DNA from 4 places in the Micromonospora sp. SH-82 genome. Region 2 is predicted to be linked to each of the others. Evidence: riboswitches for the same ligand, from Rfam matches in the RefSeq annotation. Region 2 holds a riboswitch; each other region holds the start of a gene.
What was found. A riboswitch is a leader RNA that binds a small molecule or an ion and turns the genes downstream of it on or off. The one in region 2 is predicted to bind cobalamin.

Region 1 (4,147 bases), 2.8 Mb from region 2:
GGACGACCCCGCCCCTTCCAAGGGGCGGGGTCGTCCGGCGTGGTCGCCTCGGTCGGGGGACCGGCGCGAGTGGTGCTCGATCGGGGGTCCGGTCAGCGCGAGTAGTGCTCGACGACGAGCTGCTCGTCGCAGATCACCGGCACCTCGGCGCGTTGCGGGAGCCGGATCAGCCGGGCGGTGAGCCCGGACAGGTCGACGTCCAGGTACGGGGCGGTCCGTTGCGGAGCGTGCGCCCCGGCGGCGGCGACGAGGAACGGGGCCTTGGTCCGGCTGGACTCCACCACCCCGATCCGGTCCTCCGGCTGCAGCCGGGCCGAGGGGCGGTCGACCCGTCGACCGTTGACGGTGACGTGACGGTGGGTGACGAGCTGTCGGGCCGCGTAGATGGTCCGGGCGAAGCCGGCCCGCAGGACGAGGGCGTCGAGGCGGCACTCCAGGTCGACCACCAGCTCCTCGCCGGTCTTGCCGGGGCGGCGTACCGCCCTGTCGAACGCCCGCCGCAGTTGCCCCTCGCGCAGGTCGTACTGGGCCCGCAGGCGCTGCTTCTCGAGCAGCCGGACCTTGTAGTTGCTCTCTGTCCTGCGGGCGGTCCGGCCGTGCACTCCGGGCGGGTACGGGCGGCGTTCGAAGTACTGCACGCACTTGGGGGTCAGCGGGATACCGAGTCGGCGGGACCGCTTGATCTTCGGGCGGGACTGGTTCATCATCACCTCTCAACTAAGGTAAGCCTAACCTAAACGGAGGTGGTCGAGTTGGGCAAGATCCAGCAATCCCCGGCGATCGTCGACACCCCGGCAGCGCGGCTGCACGCGCTGCTGGCCCGCGCCGATTCGCTGACCCTGCACACCCCGCACCACCGGGCCGAGCTGTTCGCCCGACACGCCGTGACGGAGGCCGGTGGGCTCCGGCTCACCCTCCCGGCGGCGGCCGGTCTGGCCCGACACCTCGTCGACGTCGGGGAGGTCCCGGCCCGGGTGGAGTTCGCCGAGCTGGGCACCGGCCGGACCGGCGACCGGGTGCGAGCCCGCGCCGCCCTGCTCGGGTGGCTCACCCCCGACGCCCTCCACGACGACGACCTGGTCGCGTACCTCGACCTCGCCTCCGCCGACCTCGTCGACCCGGACGGGACGGAGGAGGTCGACCCGGACGAGTTCCGCGCCGCAGCAGTCTGTCCGCCCGACCCCTCGGGCCACTGCTGCACATAGGTTGCAACAACCTCGATGTGGCGGTATTCATGAGGGGGGATGCGGTTCGGTGTGGACGCTGCCGGACGACGCACCCGGCCACCCCGGCGCTTGCGATGATCCGAGCCTCCGCCGGGGTGGCCACCCCGCTTCGCCGTCGCCCTGCGACGACCTCGACACGCCCGGACCCGACATGTTGGGTGTGACAATGCTGCGCTCCCTATATATGGTGTCGAGCGCAGCTGGTTCGGCCGCTCATCCCGAGCGGACGAGGCAAGAGGGAACCCGGTGGGAATCCGGGACTGCCCCGCAGCGGTGAGTGGGAACGACCGCCGTCATCAGCACTGGGCCGACACCGGCCTGGGAAGCGACGGCCAGTAGGAGACCGGTGATCCCGGTCAGGCCCGCGAGTCCGAAGACCTGCCAGCGCGCCGCGTACCCCGCAGTGGGTGGGCGGCGGTCCGAGGCCGCGTGGGACGGCCGACGCCCTCGCGAGCCCGCGTCGACACCGGCGTGCGTCCGCCGGTGTCCGTCCCGCGCTGCTGTCGGACCCTCCGGTCTCGAACTCGCGAGGAGTCAGTGGTGACAGTCACCGAGATGTTCCCGGCCGCCGCCGTCGGTGAGTCCGACCCGTCCGGGCCACGACGGGTCCGGGTCCGCACCCGTGACGGCGCCGTCGACCTGGTCGACGCCGACCAGATCGCCCACTCGGTACGCCGGTGGGCCGCCGACCTGACCGACGTCGACCCGATGCGGGTGGCCACCCGTACCGTCGAGGGCCTCTACGACGGCGCGAGCAGCGACGAGGTCGACCGCCTCGTGGTGCAGACCGCGGCCGAGCTGATCGGCGCCGAGCCGCAGTACTCCCGACTCGCCGCCCGGCTGCTGGCCGCCGAGGTCGGCACGGAGGTCCGGGGGCAGGGACTGGCCACCTTCAGCCAGGCCGTCGCCCACGGCCACACCCTCGGCCTGATCGGCGACGACACGGCGCGGTTCGTCGCCACCCACGCCGACGTCCTCGACGCGGCCGTCGACGACGCCGGGGACCTGCGCTTCGAGTACTTCGGACTGCGCACCGTGTACGACCGCTACCTGCTCCGCCACCCGACCGGCCGGCAGGTGCTGGAGACCCCGCAGTACTGGCTGCTGCGGGTGGCCTGCGGGCTGTCCCAGGAGCCCGGGGAGGCCGTCGAGTTCTACCGGCTCATGTCGAGCCTGGCCTACCTGCCCAGCTCGCCGACGCTGTTCAACTCCGGCACCGCGCACACCCAGATGTCCTCCTGCTACCTGGTCGACTCCCCGCGTGACGAACTCGACTCCATCTACCAGCGCTACGCCCAGGTCGCGAACCTGTCGAAGTTCGCCGGTGGCATCGGCATCGGATTCTCCCGGGTCCGCTCCCGGGGCGCGCTGATCCGGGGCACCAACGGCCGCTCCAACGGGATCGTGCCGTGGCTGCGCACCCTGGACGCCAGCGTCGCGGCGGTCAACCAGGGCGGCCGGCGCAAGGGCGCGGCCTGCGTCTACCTGGAGCCGTGGCACCCCGACATCGAGGAGTTCCTGCAGCTGCGGGACAACACCGGCGAGGACGCCCGCCGGACCCACAACCTGAACCTGGCCAACTGGATCCCGGACGAGTTCATGCGCCGGGTCGAGGACGACGGGATCTGGTCGCTGTTCGACCCGGACGAGGTCCCCGGTCTGTCCGACCTGTGGGGGGCGGAGTTCGAGGCCGCGTACCGGGCCGCCGAGGCCGAGGGTCGCTACGTGCGTCAGCTGCCCGCCCGGGAGCTGTACGGCAAGATGATGCGGACCCTGGCCCAGACCGGCAACGGCTGGATGACGTTCAAGGACGCCTCGAACCGGCTGTGCAACCAGACCGCCGAGCCCGGCAACGTCGTGCACCTGTCCAACCTGTGCACCGAGATCATCGAGGTGTCCAGCGACTCCGAGACCGCCGTCTGCAACCTCGGCTCGGTCAACCTCGCCGCCCACCTCGCCGACGGGGACCTGGACTGGGCGAAGCTGCGCGCCACGGTGCGGACCGCCGTCACCTTCCTCGACCGGGTCATCGACATCAACTACTACCCGACCCCCCAGGCGGCGGCGAGCAACCCCCGCTGGCGTCCGGTGGGGCTGGGCATGATGGGCCTGCAGGACGTCTTCTTCGCCCTGCGGCTGCCCTTCGACTCGCCGGAGGCCAAGGAACTGTCCACCCGGATCGGTGAGGAGCTGTACCTCACCGCCCTGGAGACCTCGGCCGGGCTGGCCGAGCGCTTCGGCCCGCACCCGGCCTTCGCCGAGACCCGGGCCGCCCGGGGACAGCTGCAACCGGACCTGTGGGGGGTCACCGGCGTGCAGACCGACAGGTGGTCGGCGCTGCGCGAGCGGGTCGCCGCGTCCGGGCTGCGCAACTCGCTGCTGGTGGCGATCGCCCCGACGGCCACCATCGCCGCCATCGCCGGGTGCTACGAGTGCATCGAGCCGCAGGTGTCCAACCTGTTCAAGCGGGAGACCCTGTCCGGTGAGTTCCTCCAGATCAACACCGCCCTGGTCCGGGAGCTGAAGGCACGGGGGTTGTGGACCGACCGGATCCGTACCGAGATCCGCCGGGCCGACGGGTCGGTCCAGGGGGTGTCGGAGCTGCCGGCGGACGTACGGGAGCTGTTCCGGACCGCCTGGGAGCTGCCGCAACGGGCGCTGATCGACCTGGCCGCCGCCCGGTCGCCCTTCATCGACCAGTCGCAGTCGCTGAACCTCTTCCTGGCCGCACCCACCATCGGCAAGCTCTCCTCGATGTACCGGTACGCCTGGAAGTCCGGCCTGAAGACCACCTACTACCTGCGGTCGCGTCCGGCCACCCGGATCCAGCAGGCCACCGTCGCCGCCGGTTCGACAGCCGTCGCGCCCGCCGCCCTGGCCGGTTCGGCCGCGGCTGCCGCCTCCGCGTCCCTGGTCGCGGT
Region 2 (4,147 bases):
GAGGGTGACGGTGTCCGCCACGGGCAGGAGGCCGCCGACGGCACGCAACAGGGTGGACTTCCCGGCGCCGTTCGGTCCGATCACGGCGACCCACTCACCGGCCGTCACGGTGAGGTCGACCCCGGACAGGACCGGCACCCCGCCCAGGTCGACCCGCAGGTCCCGGACCTGGACGGCCGGTCCTGCCGGGGTGGGGAGATGTCCGGTGCTCATACCGTCAGCCGCCGACTGGTCCGCAGGACCAGGACGAAGAACGGGCCACCGAGCAGGGCGGTGACCACCCCGATCGGGATCTCCCCGGGCGCGGCGACGGTCCGGGCGACGACGTCGGTCAGGGTGAGGAAGGCCCCGCCGAAGAGCAGCGAGAGTGGGAGGATCACCCGGTAGCTGGATCCGGCGAGCAGCCGGAGGGCGTGCGGGACGATGATCCCGACGAAGCCGATCAGCCCGGCGGCGGCCACCGCCGCGGCGGTGCCGAGGGAGGCGGCGGCGATCAGCAGGTACCGGGACCGCTGCGGGTGCAGCCCGAGGCTGGTCGCCTCGTCGTCGCCGAGGGACAGGACGTCGATCTCCCGCCGGTGCAGGAGCACCACCGCCACGGTGATCACGAAGTACGGCAGGACCATCCGGACGTCGCCCCACCCGGCGGTGGCCAGCCGGCCCAGCAGCCACGAGTAGACCTGCTGGATGCTGTCGGCGTTGCGTTGCAGCAGGTAGGTCTGGCCGGCGGAGAGGAACGCGGAGACCGCCACCCCGGCCAGGATCAGTGTCACCGGTGACCGGTGGCGGCCCTGTGCCGAACCGAGCAGGTACGTCATCAGGACCGCACCGAGCGCCCCGCCGAACGCGGCCAGGGGGACGGTCACCGGCATCGCGCCGATGGCCGCGCCCCCGAGGGCGATGACCGTGGTGACCGCGAGTCCCGCCCCGGCGGCCACCCCCAGCAGGTACGGGTCGGCCAACGGGTTGCGGAACACCCCCTGGTAGCAGCCACCGGCCAGGGCGAGCAGCCCGCCGACGAGCAGACCGAGCACCGCCCGGGGGAGCCGCAGCTCGGTGACGATGGCGATCTCCCGTTCGGAGAGGCCGCTGTCGAGGCGTACTCCGGGGATCAGGTTGAGCAGTTCCGCCGCGACGCTCAGCGGAGGAAGGCTGACCGGGCCGAGGGACACCCCGACGACGAGCGCCACGGCGACGGCCACCAGGCCGGCGACCAGCCAGCCCGGCCGCAACCCGGCCGGCGCGCCGCCGGGTCGGGCGGGCACGCCGGACCGGGTCGTCGCGCCGGGCCGGTGGGTCATGTCGGATCGACTGTCGGGTGAGGCCGGTCGGCCATGTCGGGGCCGAGGGCTGCCGCGTCGGGCCGGTGGGTCATGTCGGGGTCGAGGGTCAGGCCGGGACCTTGGCGACCGCGTCCACGATCGCCCGCAGCAGGTCGACCACGCGCGGACCCCAGCGCGAGGCGACGTCGTCGTCGAGGGCCACGATCTGGTTGTTCTTCACGGCGGTCAGCCCGGACCAGCCGCTACGCTCCTTGACCGTCTCCGCCGACTGCTGGCAGCACTTGGTGTCGGCCAGGAAGATGAAGTCCGGGTCGGCCTGGACGATGACCTCCTGGGACAGCTGCGGGTAGCCGCCCTGCTTGCCGTCCGGGTCCGCGGCGTCGGCGATGTTCTCCAGACCCACCTGGCTGTAGAGCGAGCCGATGAAGGTCTTGCTGGTGGCGGAGTAGAGCTCCGGTCCCAGCTCGTGGAAGTAGGTCAGCTTCTCGGCACGCTGCGGCAGGTCGGCGACCAGCTTGGCGATGTCGTCGCGCATCCGCTTGGTGACGTCGGCGGCGCCGTCGGCGTTGCCGGTGAGGGTCCCGAGGTCGGTGATCTGCTGGTACGAGTCGTCCAGAGTGGTCGCCGCCGGGGCCAGGAAGACCGGGATCTTCAGCGTGGTCAGCTGATCCACGATCTTGTTCATGTCGTTGGAGAGGACCACCAGGTCCGGGTTCTTCCCGGCGATCGCCTCGGCGTTCGGCTGGAAGCCGGACAGGTCGGTCTTCGGTGCCTCGGCCGGGTGGTTCGACTGGTCGTCGACGGCGGTGACCTGGTCACCGGCCCCGATGGCGAAGAGCATCTCGGTGGCGGTCGCGGAGAGCGAGACGATCCGTTCGGGCCGCGCGTCGAGGGTCAGCTCCCCGACGGTCACCGGGTAGGCGGACCCGTTGCCGGGGCTGGGCGCGGTGGTGGGCTCGTCGGAGTTCTGCGCGCAGCCGGCGAGGGCGAGCGCGACGGCCGCGGTCACCGCCGCGAAGATCCGAGGGGTACGTCTGGACATCGGTGGTGCCTCCTGTCGGCCGAGGAGTCTGGTGCTTCGCCGACAGGGCAGAGGGTGGCCGCCGTCCGCGAGGCGCCCTTCCTCGAGAGCGCGGGTCGCGACCGTGCCGTAGGCGACCTGGCTCGTCCCCGCACGCGGTGCGGACGGGGCATCACAGTTGCGGGACAGCTCCGGTTTCGCACCGGCTTCGCTGCGGGACGGTCGCTAGCACCGTAGCGCACCTCCGGCCGACTTCGTTACCGCAGGTGGCACCGGGTGACGTGCGCTGCACCACCCCGAAAGGGTCGGGAGGGGTCCCTCCGATGACGAGGGACCCCTCCTCACTCGGTCAGCAGTACTGGGCCTGCTTGCCGATGGCCCGATACGGGCAGTCGGCGTACTCGCTGATCAACAGGACCGCGGTCCGGTTACGCGAGGTCTGGGCCGGGATCACCTCGTCGGGCGGGTAGAAGCCCCCGCCCCCGGAGCGTCCGGGGTACATCTCGAAGGTGTACGCCCAGATCCCGTGCTGCCCCCACATCCAGTCGATGCTGTCGCCGTCGGTGACGTACAGGTCGCTGGACTGCTGCGGGGTGTACCCGTTCGTGGCGGCCATCTGCTGGCCCAGTGTGGCGAAGGTGTTGTACTGGTCGGCCGTCATCCCGGTGGGGGTGTTCGCGGTCGTCCAGCCGAACGGCCAGAGCACCAGCTCGGAGTAGGTGTGGAAGTCGATGTTGGCCTTGATCTGCTGGACCCCACCGACGACCCGGCTGTTGACGAAGTTGCGCAGCGCTGCGGTCTCCGGCGCGGAGAAGGCCGACGGACCCCGGTAGGTGTCCGAGGCGGGGGAGCCGGACGATCCGCCACAGCAGCCCCACCGGTACGACCAGTTCCGGTTGAGGTCGGTGCCGACGAAGGCCGAGCCACTGTTGGGCTGCCGGTTCTTCCGCCAGGACCGGTACGACCCGGTGGCGATGTCGTACTCGCTGCCGTCGGGGTTGACGGTCGGGACGATCCAGATCTCCCGGGTGTTGACGATGTTGGTGACCCGGGTGTCCGAACCGTACGAGTCCGTGAAGAGGTTCAGCAGGTAGATCGCCATCTCCACGGTGAGGTGCTCGCGGGCGTGCTGCTGCGAGTTGAACAGGATCTCCGGCTCGTTCTCGTCGGTGGCGACGTTGTCGGAGATCTTCACCGCCATCAGGTCACGACCCTGGTACGACGAGCCGATGCTGATCTTGCGGGCGATGGTCGGGTGGTCGGCGACCACCTTGTTCACCACCGCCGTCAACTCCGCGTAGTCGTGGTAGTTGCTGTCGGCCGCCGGGAAGCCCATCGTGCTGAAGTCGTCGCCGTGGTCGTGGCCGTGCTCGTCGGCGGCGGGGACCGCCTCCAACCGGAAGCCCAGCCGGGTGATCTGGGCCGCCTCCGCTCGGGTGGCCGAGACGTGCAGCACCCCGTGCTCGACGAAGTCGATGGCGGCTCCGGTCCCGGCGACGGAGTTGCGGTCGGCGATCGTACGGGGTCCGAGCACCCGGTACTCGACGGTGGCCGATCCGGTGTCGCGGTCGGGGGAGGGCCGGGCGGAGACCGGCGCGGTGGCGGCGGCCACCAGCGACATGCCGACGACCATGGCGAACGCCAGGTGTCGACGGAGGGGGATACGGATCATGCGAGCCTCCTCGGGCGCGCCTGCCGCGTTCTGCGTCAGGCTCTCCACGCCCACTCACATGGTCATATCAACATGTGTCGCTGAGGCAATCATCCCGACCGGATCCTCATACCGGCAACGAGCTTCACCCTTGACGCAGTGGATGAAAACCGGCGCCACCCGCCACCGGTC
Region 3 (4,147 bases), 2.9 Mb from region 2:
GCGGCACCTCCCTGCAGACCCTGGGCCTGTTGCAGGCCATCGGCCTGGTCTGGCCGCTGAAGTTCCTCTGGGCGCCGCTGCTCGACAGGTACGGCTCCCGTCGCCTCGGCCACTACCGGTCCTGGCTGCTGGTGCTCCAGAGCGGACTGGTCCTGGCCCTGCTGGCGCTGGCACCGTTCGACAGTCCGGTCGACCGGCTCGGCCCGGTCGTGGCGATCTGCGCCGGGTACGTGGTCCTGTCCGCCACCCAGGACGTCGCCGCCGACGCCGTGGCGGTACGCGTGCTCTCCGCCCGGACCCGCGGGACCGGCAACGGGATCCAGGTCGCCGCCAGCTACCTCGGCAACCTGCTCGGCGGCGGTGCCTGCGTGGTCGTGTACGACCGTTTCGGCTGGGTGCCGGCGATCCTGCTCCTGGCCGCCCTGACCGCGGTCGGGCTGGTGGTGGTGTGGCGGTTCCGGGAGGCGCCCCGCGCCGACCGGGTGGTGGCGACCGGCGAGGCGTACCGGGCGCTGTTGACGGTGCTGCGCCAACCCGGGTGCCGGCTCTGGACCTTCGGCGTGGTGCCGCTGGTCTACGTCGGTGCCGGTGCCGCGTACGCCCTGGTCACGCCGGCTCTTGTGGACGCCGGATGGTCCCTGGAGCGGGTCGGGACGGTGACCGGGGTGGTGATCAGCGTGCCGGCGATCCTGGCGGGTCTGCTCTCCGGGCTCGGGATCGGACGGTTCGGCCGCCGCACCGTGCTGGTCGGCGGGGGAGTGGCGCTGGTGGTCTCCACGGTCCTGCTGCTGCCGCTGATGGACGGCGACGCCCCCCTGGTGGCGACGGTCGCGGCCCTGGCGGGGTTCCTGTCGGCGTACACGGTGCTCAACGTGGTCGTCTACACGGTCAACATGGACTACTCCCGGCCGGACACCGGCGGCACCGACTTCACAGTGCTGTCGTCGTTCGGCCTGGTCTGCTCCTTCCTGGCGGCGTCCGCCGGTCTGGTCGCCGCGGCCCGGACCGGGTACCCGGCGGTCGCTGCCGGTGCCGCGGTGCTCGTCGGGCTCGGTGTCGTGGTCGGGGTCGTCCACCAGCGGCGCTTCGGTGACCGGGTCCGCCCGGACGGACGGGTCGGGGACGTGCCACCGGTGGTGGTGGCGTCCGATCCGGACCGCGTCGCCGCCCACTGACCGGGAGGGTTGGTTGCCCACCACATCCGCCATCTGCTTAGGTATGCCTAACCTAACTTGATGCCGGAGGAAGTCTGATGACGTCGACACCCCTTGCCCACGGCGACCTGCTCGACGAGGTCGTGATCACCACCGAGGTCGACGTCGACGCGCTCACCGAGGTCTACCACCGGGTCCACGCCGACGACCTCCACCTCCTCGACCACAGCACCCCACCGGCGAGCGACCGGATCCGGTGGACGGTCGAGGCCGACGGCTTCGAGGGGTCACTCGGCTACGTCGCCGGTGAACTCGTCGGGGCGGTGCTGGGCTGTCCACTGCCGCCGGAGACGCTGTGGTGGCGCGACCTCACCTCGGTCACCGACACCGCCCTGACCACCGAGTGGCCGAACCGGACCTTCGCCGTGTGCGAGGCGTTCGTCCTGCCCGAGTTCCGCCGCCACCGCCTGGGCGTCCGGATGATGACCGACCTGCTGGACCGTCGTGGTGAGGAGCGGGTCACCCTCGCCGTCACCGAGACCAACACCCGGGTCTGGCACGCCCTGCAACGCCTGCGCTTCCAGCACGTCGGCGACCTCGTTCCCTTCCCGGGTTGGCGCTCACACCGGATGCTGGTGCGGTCCCTCCCGCTGTCCGCCTCCCGGTAGCGGGCCGGGCCGGCGCGACGGATGTCGCATTGACATCCGCTGCTGCGGCAGACGAGACTGACGCGACAACTGCACACCTGCGCGTACGTGCGGGGGAAGTCCGGTCGAAGTCCGGCGCTGGCCCGCAACGGTAGGCCACCGAGGAGAGATCCCCTCGGTGGCGAGCCCGAATACCCGCCGTACCCGCGATGTTCCCGCTCCTCACCCGTCGTGGCCCACGGGTCGGAGGCCGACCGGCCCTGCCCCGCGCAGGCCGGGCCGGGTTTCGACGACCGCCGGGCCGGAAAGGCGCGTCCGATGGTCGCCCGCCCGAGCCGGCACCGCCTGCTCACCCTGTCCAGCGCGGTGCTCACCGCGTTCACCCTCACCCTCGGCGTCGCCGCGCCCGCCGGTGCCGCCCCCGCAGCGCCACCCGCCGACGTGGCAGCCGTCCAGGCCGTGGCCCCCCGCCCGGCCGCCGCCGCCGGCTGGCTGGCACGCCAACTCGTCGACGGGGAACGCTTCGAGGCGGTCTTCGGCGGCGTCGCCTACCCCGACGCGGGGCTGACCCTCGACGCCGTCCTCGCGTTCGCCGCCGCCGGGGTCGCCGACGACTACGGCGCGAACGCCCTGGACTGGGTCACCCGAGCGGACATCCGCGACGGGTACCTCGGCGACGGGGTCACCGAGGCCTACGCCGGAGCCACCGCCAAGCTCGCCCTCACCGTCGCCGTACGCGGCGACGACCCCACCGACGTGGGTGGAGTGGACCTGGTCAGCCGGTTGCAGTCGCTCCAGGCGCCCGACGGCCGGTTCAGCGACCGGTCCGCGTACGGCGACTACAGCAACACCTTCAGCCAGTCGTTCGCCATCCTCGCCCTGACCCGTACCCCGCAGGGCGCACCGGCCACCGCCGCCCAGTGGCTGGCCGGGATCCGGTGTGCCGACGGCGGCTACCCGGTGGTGGCCGCCCAGGCGACCTGCGTCTCCGACGTGGACGCCACCGCCCTGGCCGTGCAGGCGCTGCGCGCCGCGGGCCGGTCCGCCGACGCCACCGCCGGTCTGCAGTGGCTGGTGTCGGTCCAACGCACCGACGGAGGCTTCCCCAACGCCGACGGGCTGTCCAACGCCAACAGCACCGGCCTGGCCGCCCAGGCCCTCCGCGACGGCGGCCGACCGCTGGCCTGGCTGCGGGCCCGGATCCACCTCGTCGGGCTCCAGGTCGGCTGCTCCGGGGCCCCCGCCGACCGGGGGGCGATCGACTTCGACGGCGGCTCCTTCGACCCGGCCACCGCCGTCCGGGCCACCACCCAGGCCGTCCTCGGCCTGACCGGCACCGGGTACGCCCACCTGTCCACCACCACCGCGACGCCGGGCGCGCCCAGCCTGCCCTGCCTCTGACCCTCGAAGGAGTCCAGATGTCCAGTTCCATCTCCACCACCCGCAGGCGACTGGCCGGTCTGATCGCCGCAGCCGTCGTCGCCGTCGGCCTGGTCGCCGCCGACCCCGCCCCCCAGGCCGCCCAGGCCGCCCCCTGCACCGGCACCACCGGCGTCACCGTCGTGGTCGACTACGGACCCCTCGGCGGCGGGGTCCAGGTCGGCTGTCACGTCGGTGACCCGGCCACCGGGCTGGCCGCCCTGCAGGGCGCCGGATTCACCGTGACCGGCACCGCCCGATGGGGGCTCGCCTTCGTCTGCCGGATCAACGGGCAGCCGACCTCCGCGACCGAGCCGTGCGTCAACACCCCGCCCGCCACCGCGTACTGGTCGTACTGGCACGCCGCCGGTAGCGGCAGCCCCTGGACCTACAGCACCTCCGGGGCGAGCAGCTACAACCCGGCACCGGGCACCGTGGAGGGCTGGCGCTTCGGCACCGGCACCGCCCCGAGCATCACCGCCCCCTGACGCCGGATCGCCCCACCTGACCCGGCGTACCGGGTGACGACCGTCGCTCTGGCGCAGTGGCGCCCACGAGCGGTACCGTGTCGACACCCGGTGCGCCGGGTACACATCTGCATACGTCCTGTGTGGGGGGAAGCCGGTAGAAGCCGGCGCTGACCCGCAACCGTGAGCGAACCATCGCGAGCCGGAACGCCCCACCGCGGACGAGCGGCTTCCACTGTCGAGGTCTACAGGGTGAAGTCCGGGCCACCGAGGATCCTCGGCCACGCCGTCCGACCGGACGGACGCGGTCGACCCACGGATGCCTTCCGGAGCTTCCACCGACCGCTCTGCGAAAGGCACCCCATGCCCACCTCCCGGACCCGTCGCCTCGGCGGCGGACTCCTCGTCGCCACCGCGGCCAGCCTGGCCGTCCTCGTCGCCACACCGCACGGTGCCGTCG
Region 4 (4,147 bases), 3.0 Mb from region 2:
ACCACCCCGGTCACCAGGAGCGCGACGGTGAGCCCGATCAGCCAGGCGCCCGTACGGCGTCGTCGGGTGGCGACGCCGAGCAGGTCCTCCTGCTCCTTCAGCAGGGTGGCCATCTGCGTACCCCCAGTGCGACACCGTCGTTCCTGCAAAGTCTTGGCAAAAGCTAACAGCATGATCAGGGGGGTGAAAGGGGCGGACCCGCTGTTCACTGTGAGGTCGCCCGCACGCCACCCCGCCACACCGTAGGCTCACTGTTGCAAGATACTGGCAACAGCGAAGTTTCGGCAGAACCCATCAAGGAGTGCTGATGACGGCGTACACCCTGCCCGACATGCCCTACGACTACGGCGCCCTGGAACCGGCCATGTCCGGCGAGATCCTGGAGCTGCACCACAGCAAGCACCACGCGGCGTACGTCAAGGGCAGCAACGACGCCCTCGACCAGCTCGCCGAGGCCCGGGAGAAGGGCGACTTCGGCAGGCTCGTGGGGCTGGAGAAGACCTTCGCCTTCAACCTGTCCGGGCACGTCCTGCACTCCATCTTCTGGAACAACCTCTCCCCGGACGGCGGCGACCGCCCCGACGGGGACCTGGCCGCCGCGATCGACGAGCACCTCGGCGGCTTCGAGGCCTTCGCCGGGCAGCTCTCCGCAGCCACCAAGAGCGTCCAGGGCTCCGGGTGGGGCGTGCTGGCCTGGGAGCCGCTGGGGCGGCGGCTGATCGTCGAGCAGGTCTACGACCACCACGGCAACGTCGGGCAGGGCACCACCCCGCTGCTGGTCTTCGACGCCTGGGAGCACGCCTACTACCTGCAGTACCGCAACGTCCGTCCGGACTACGTCGACAGGCTGTGGGACCTCGTCGACTGGGCCGACGTGACCGCCCGCTTCGACGCCGCCCGCGCCGGCGCACCCCGGATCTGACCGGCGTGCCGGCCCCCACCCCCGCCGTGGCGGAGCTGGTGCAACGCGCGGCCGGGGTGATCGCCGCCACCCACCGTGACGACCACGCCGGAGCCGAGGAACTCCTCGCCGCCTTCGACTCCGAACAGGCCAGGACCCTCGGCTTCCACCTCCTCGCCGACCTCCTCCTCGGCCTGCTCCGGGCACAGAGCGGACAGACGATGGACGCCCTCGTCCGGGAGCTGACACTGCTCGTCGCCGACGCCGCCCAGGCGCCGCCGACCTGACCGTCCGACCCGCGTCGGGTCCCGCCACCGCCCGGGCGGGACCCGACGCACCACAGACCCCCCACCGAGACCTCGATCGACCGGACCGGGTGCACGCCGTACGATGGTCGGCGGTGTTGGTTCGCCCCACCCACGACAGGTGTGGGGCGTCGTAAGAGGGAACCCGGTGTGAATCCGGGACTGCCCCGCAGCGGTGAGTGGGAACGACCGCCGTCATCGGCACTGGACCCGCAAGGGTCTGGGAAGCGACGGCCAGTAGGAGACCGGGTGCACCGGTCACGCCCACGAGTCCGAAGACCTGCCCGCACCGCGTACGCGTCCGCGTACGCCGCCGACGGCCCCGTGGGAGGGCCCGGGCGAGGCCGGTCGTCGTACCGTGCCCGACCCTGCCCTCCTCGATCCGTCGGCTCGCACCGCCCGGACCTCGAGGGAAGGAATCCCAGGCGTCATGACCACACCGTTCGGTACCAGTACCGTCCTCGGCTATCCCCGCATCGGCCCGCACCGGGAGCTCAAGAGCGCCCTGGAGGGCTACTGGGCCGGCCGCGTCGACGCGGCAGCCCTGGACACCGTCGCCGACGACCTGCGCGAACAGACCTGGCGCACGCTGCGCGACGCCGGCCTGTCCGCCGTACCGTCCAACACGTTCTCCCTGTACGACCACGTTCTCGACGCCGCCGTGGCGGTCGACGCCGTACCGCAGCGGTTCCGTCGGCTCGGTCTCGACGAGCGGGACACCTACTTCGCCATGGCCCGGGGCACCGCGCAGGAGCCGCCACTGGAGATGACGAAGTGGTTCGACACCAACTACCACTACCTCGTCCCGGAGATCGGCCCCGAGACCGTCCTCACCGCCCGCCCCGGCAAACCCCTGAAGGAGTACGCCCAGGCCGAGGCGCTCGGCATCACCACCCGCCCGGTCCTGGTCGGCCCGGCGACACTGCTCCTGCTGGCCAAGCCGACCGACGACGCCCCCGAGGGGTTCACCCCCTTCGACCGGCTCGACGACCTCGTCGACGTCTACGCCGACCTGCTCGGCGCCCTCGCCGACGCCGGTGTGCCCTGGGTGCAGCTCGACGAACCGGCCTACGTCGCCGACCGGACCGACGCCGAGACCGACGCGCTCCGGGCCGCGTACACCCGGCTCGGGACCCTGACCCGCCGCCCCGCCCTCTTCGTCGCCGCCTACTTCGGGGAGCTGGGGGAGGCCCTCCCGGCCCTGCTGGACACCCCGGTCGAGGCGGTCGGCCTGGACCTGGTCGCCGGTCCCGCCGACCTCGACCGGCTCGCCGGGTACGGGCCGATCCCCGGCCGGACCGTCGTCGCCGGCCTGGTCGACGGGCGTAACGTGTGGCGCACCGACCTGCGCGCCGCAGCCGCCGTCGGGGCCACCCTCACCGGCCTCGCCGACACCGTGGCCGTCGCCACCTCCTGCTCCCTGCTGCACGTCCCGGTCGACCTCGCCGCCGAGACCGACCTCGACCCGCAGGTCCGCGACCGGCTGGCCTTCGCCCGACAGAAGGTCGACGAGGTGGTCCTCCTCGGCCGGGCACTGCGCGACGGAGTCGCCGCCCTGCCCGCCGCAGCGCCACCGGCCCCGGCCGGCTGGCGGGACGACGCCGTCCGCGCCCGCCTCGACGCCCTCCGCCCCGAACACACCCGGCGGGGTCCGCACCCGGACCGGGCCGCCGCCCAGCAGGCCCGCCTGGGACTGCCGCTGCTGCCCACCACCACCATCGGCTCGTTCCCGCAGACCGACGAGGTCCGACGGGCCCGCGCCGAACACCGGGCCGGTCGCCTCGACGACGCCGGGTACGCCGACCGGATGCGCGCCGAGATCGCCCGGGTCGTCGCCGAACAGGAGACCCTCGGCCTGGACGTCCTCGTCCACGGCGAACCGGAACGCAACGACATGGTGCAGTACTTCGCCGAACACCTCGACGGGTTCGTCGCCACCGCCCACGGGTGGGTGCAGTCGTACGGCTCCCGCTGCGTCCGACCGCCGATCCTGCACGGCGACGTGTCCCGCCGGGCGCCCGTCACGGTGGGCTGGTCGAGCTACGCCCAGACCCTGACCGACCGGCCGGTCAAGGGCATGCTGACCGGCCCGGTGACCATCCTCGCCTGGTCGTTCGTCCGCGCCGACCAGCCGCTGTCGGAGACCGCCCGGCAGGTCGCCCTCGCCCTGCGCGACGAGGCCCGGGACCTGGAGGCCGCCGGGATCCGGATCGTCCAGGTCGACGAGCCGGCGCTGCGGGAACTCCTGCCCCCGCGCCGCCGTGACCACGAGTCCTACCTCGACTGGGCGGTCGCGGCGTTCCGGCTCGCCACCAGCGGGGTCGCCGACGCCACCGCCATCCACACCCACCTGTGCTACTCGGAGTTCGGCGAGGTCCTCCCCGCCATCGAGGCCCTCGACGCCGACGTCACCAGCATCGAGGCGTCCCGGTCCCGGATGGAGATCCTCGACGACCTCGCCACCGTCGGCTACACCCGTGGCGTCGGACCCGGGGTCTACGACATCCACTCGCCCCGGGTGCCCGACCACGACGAGGTGACCGCAGCGCTGCGGCGGGCGGTGGCTGTCGTACCCGCCGACCGGCTCTGGGTCAACCCGGACTGCGGGCTCAAGACCCGCAGCTACGACCAGGTACGCCCGGCGCTGGCCGCCCTGGTCCGGGCCGCCCGGACGGTCCGTGCCGAACTGCCGTCCACCGCACCGGCGGACACCGCAGCCGGCCGGGCCTGACCGACGGCACCGCCGACGGGGTACCCGACCCCGTCGGCGGTGCCCGGCCGTTCTCCCCGCCTCGAAGGGTGTGAGAAGGGTGCCCCTGTCTACCGCAGGCGTCAGGAAGGGGCCCCTCCTTCGCGGGGGTGCTGACCGGACAGCGACGGCGGGGGAGCACGCCGTATCCTTTTGCCCGTTACCGGGCAGCACTGCGGGAGGATGACGTGA

Region 1: another riboswitch for cobalamin. It lies ahead of WHN02_RS21225 (ribonucleoside-diphosphate reductase subunit alpha); the one in region 2 lies ahead of WHN02_RS06465 (ABC transporter substrate-binding protein).
Region 3: another riboswitch for cobalamin. It lies ahead of WHN02_RS19260 (peptidase); the one in region 2 lies ahead of WHN02_RS06465 (ABC transporter substrate-binding protein).
Region 4: another riboswitch for cobalamin. It lies ahead of metE (5-methyltetrahydropteroyltriglutamate--homocysteine S-methyltransferase); the one in region 2 lies ahead of WHN02_RS06465 (ABC transporter substrate-binding protein).

The regions. Positions count from the first base shown of each region.
Region 1 is NZ_CP148049.1:4,815,769-4,819,915, reverse strand. It holds gene rpsD (30S ribosomal protein S4) at 93-704, opposite strand; gene WHN02_RS21230 (hypothetical protein) at 744-1,205, shown strand; cobalamin riboswitch at 1,411-1,626, shown strand; gene WHN02_RS21225 (ribonucleoside-diphosphate reductase subunit alpha) at 1,782-4,147, shown strand, end outside.
Region 2 is NZ_CP148049.1:1,384,058-1,388,204, reverse strand. It holds gene WHN02_RS06475 (ABC transporter ATP-binding protein) at 1-213, opposite strand, end outside; gene WHN02_RS06470 (FecCD family ABC transporter permease) at 210-1,301, opposite strand; gene WHN02_RS06465 (ABC transporter substrate-binding protein) at 1,390-2,325, opposite strand; cobalamin riboswitch at 2,420-2,565, opposite strand; partial or broken gene WHN02_RS06460 (M14 family metallopeptidase) at 2,657-3,976, opposite strand.
Region 3 is NZ_CP148049.1:4,316,191-4,320,337, reverse strand. It holds gene WHN02_RS19270 (MFS transporter) at 1-1,175, shown strand, start outside; gene WHN02_RS19265 (GNAT family N-acetyltransferase) at 1,253-1,822, shown strand; cobalamin riboswitch at 1,851-2,018, shown strand; gene WHN02_RS19260 (peptidase) at 2,120-3,202, shown strand; gene WHN02_RS19255 (hypothetical protein) at 3,220-3,708, shown strand; gene WHN02_RS19250 (cell wall anchor protein) at 4,051-4,147, shown strand, end outside.
Region 4 is NZ_CP148049.1:4,583,273-4,587,419, reverse strand. It holds gene WHN02_RS20420 (FecCD family ABC transporter permease) at 1-113, opposite strand, end outside; gene WHN02_RS20415 (superoxide dismutase) at 308-922, shown strand; gene WHN02_RS20410 (superoxide dismutase) at 928-1,188, shown strand; cobalamin riboswitch at 1,289-1,508, shown strand; gene metE (5-methyltetrahydropteroyltriglutamate--homocysteine S-methyltransferase) at 1,637-3,937, shown strand.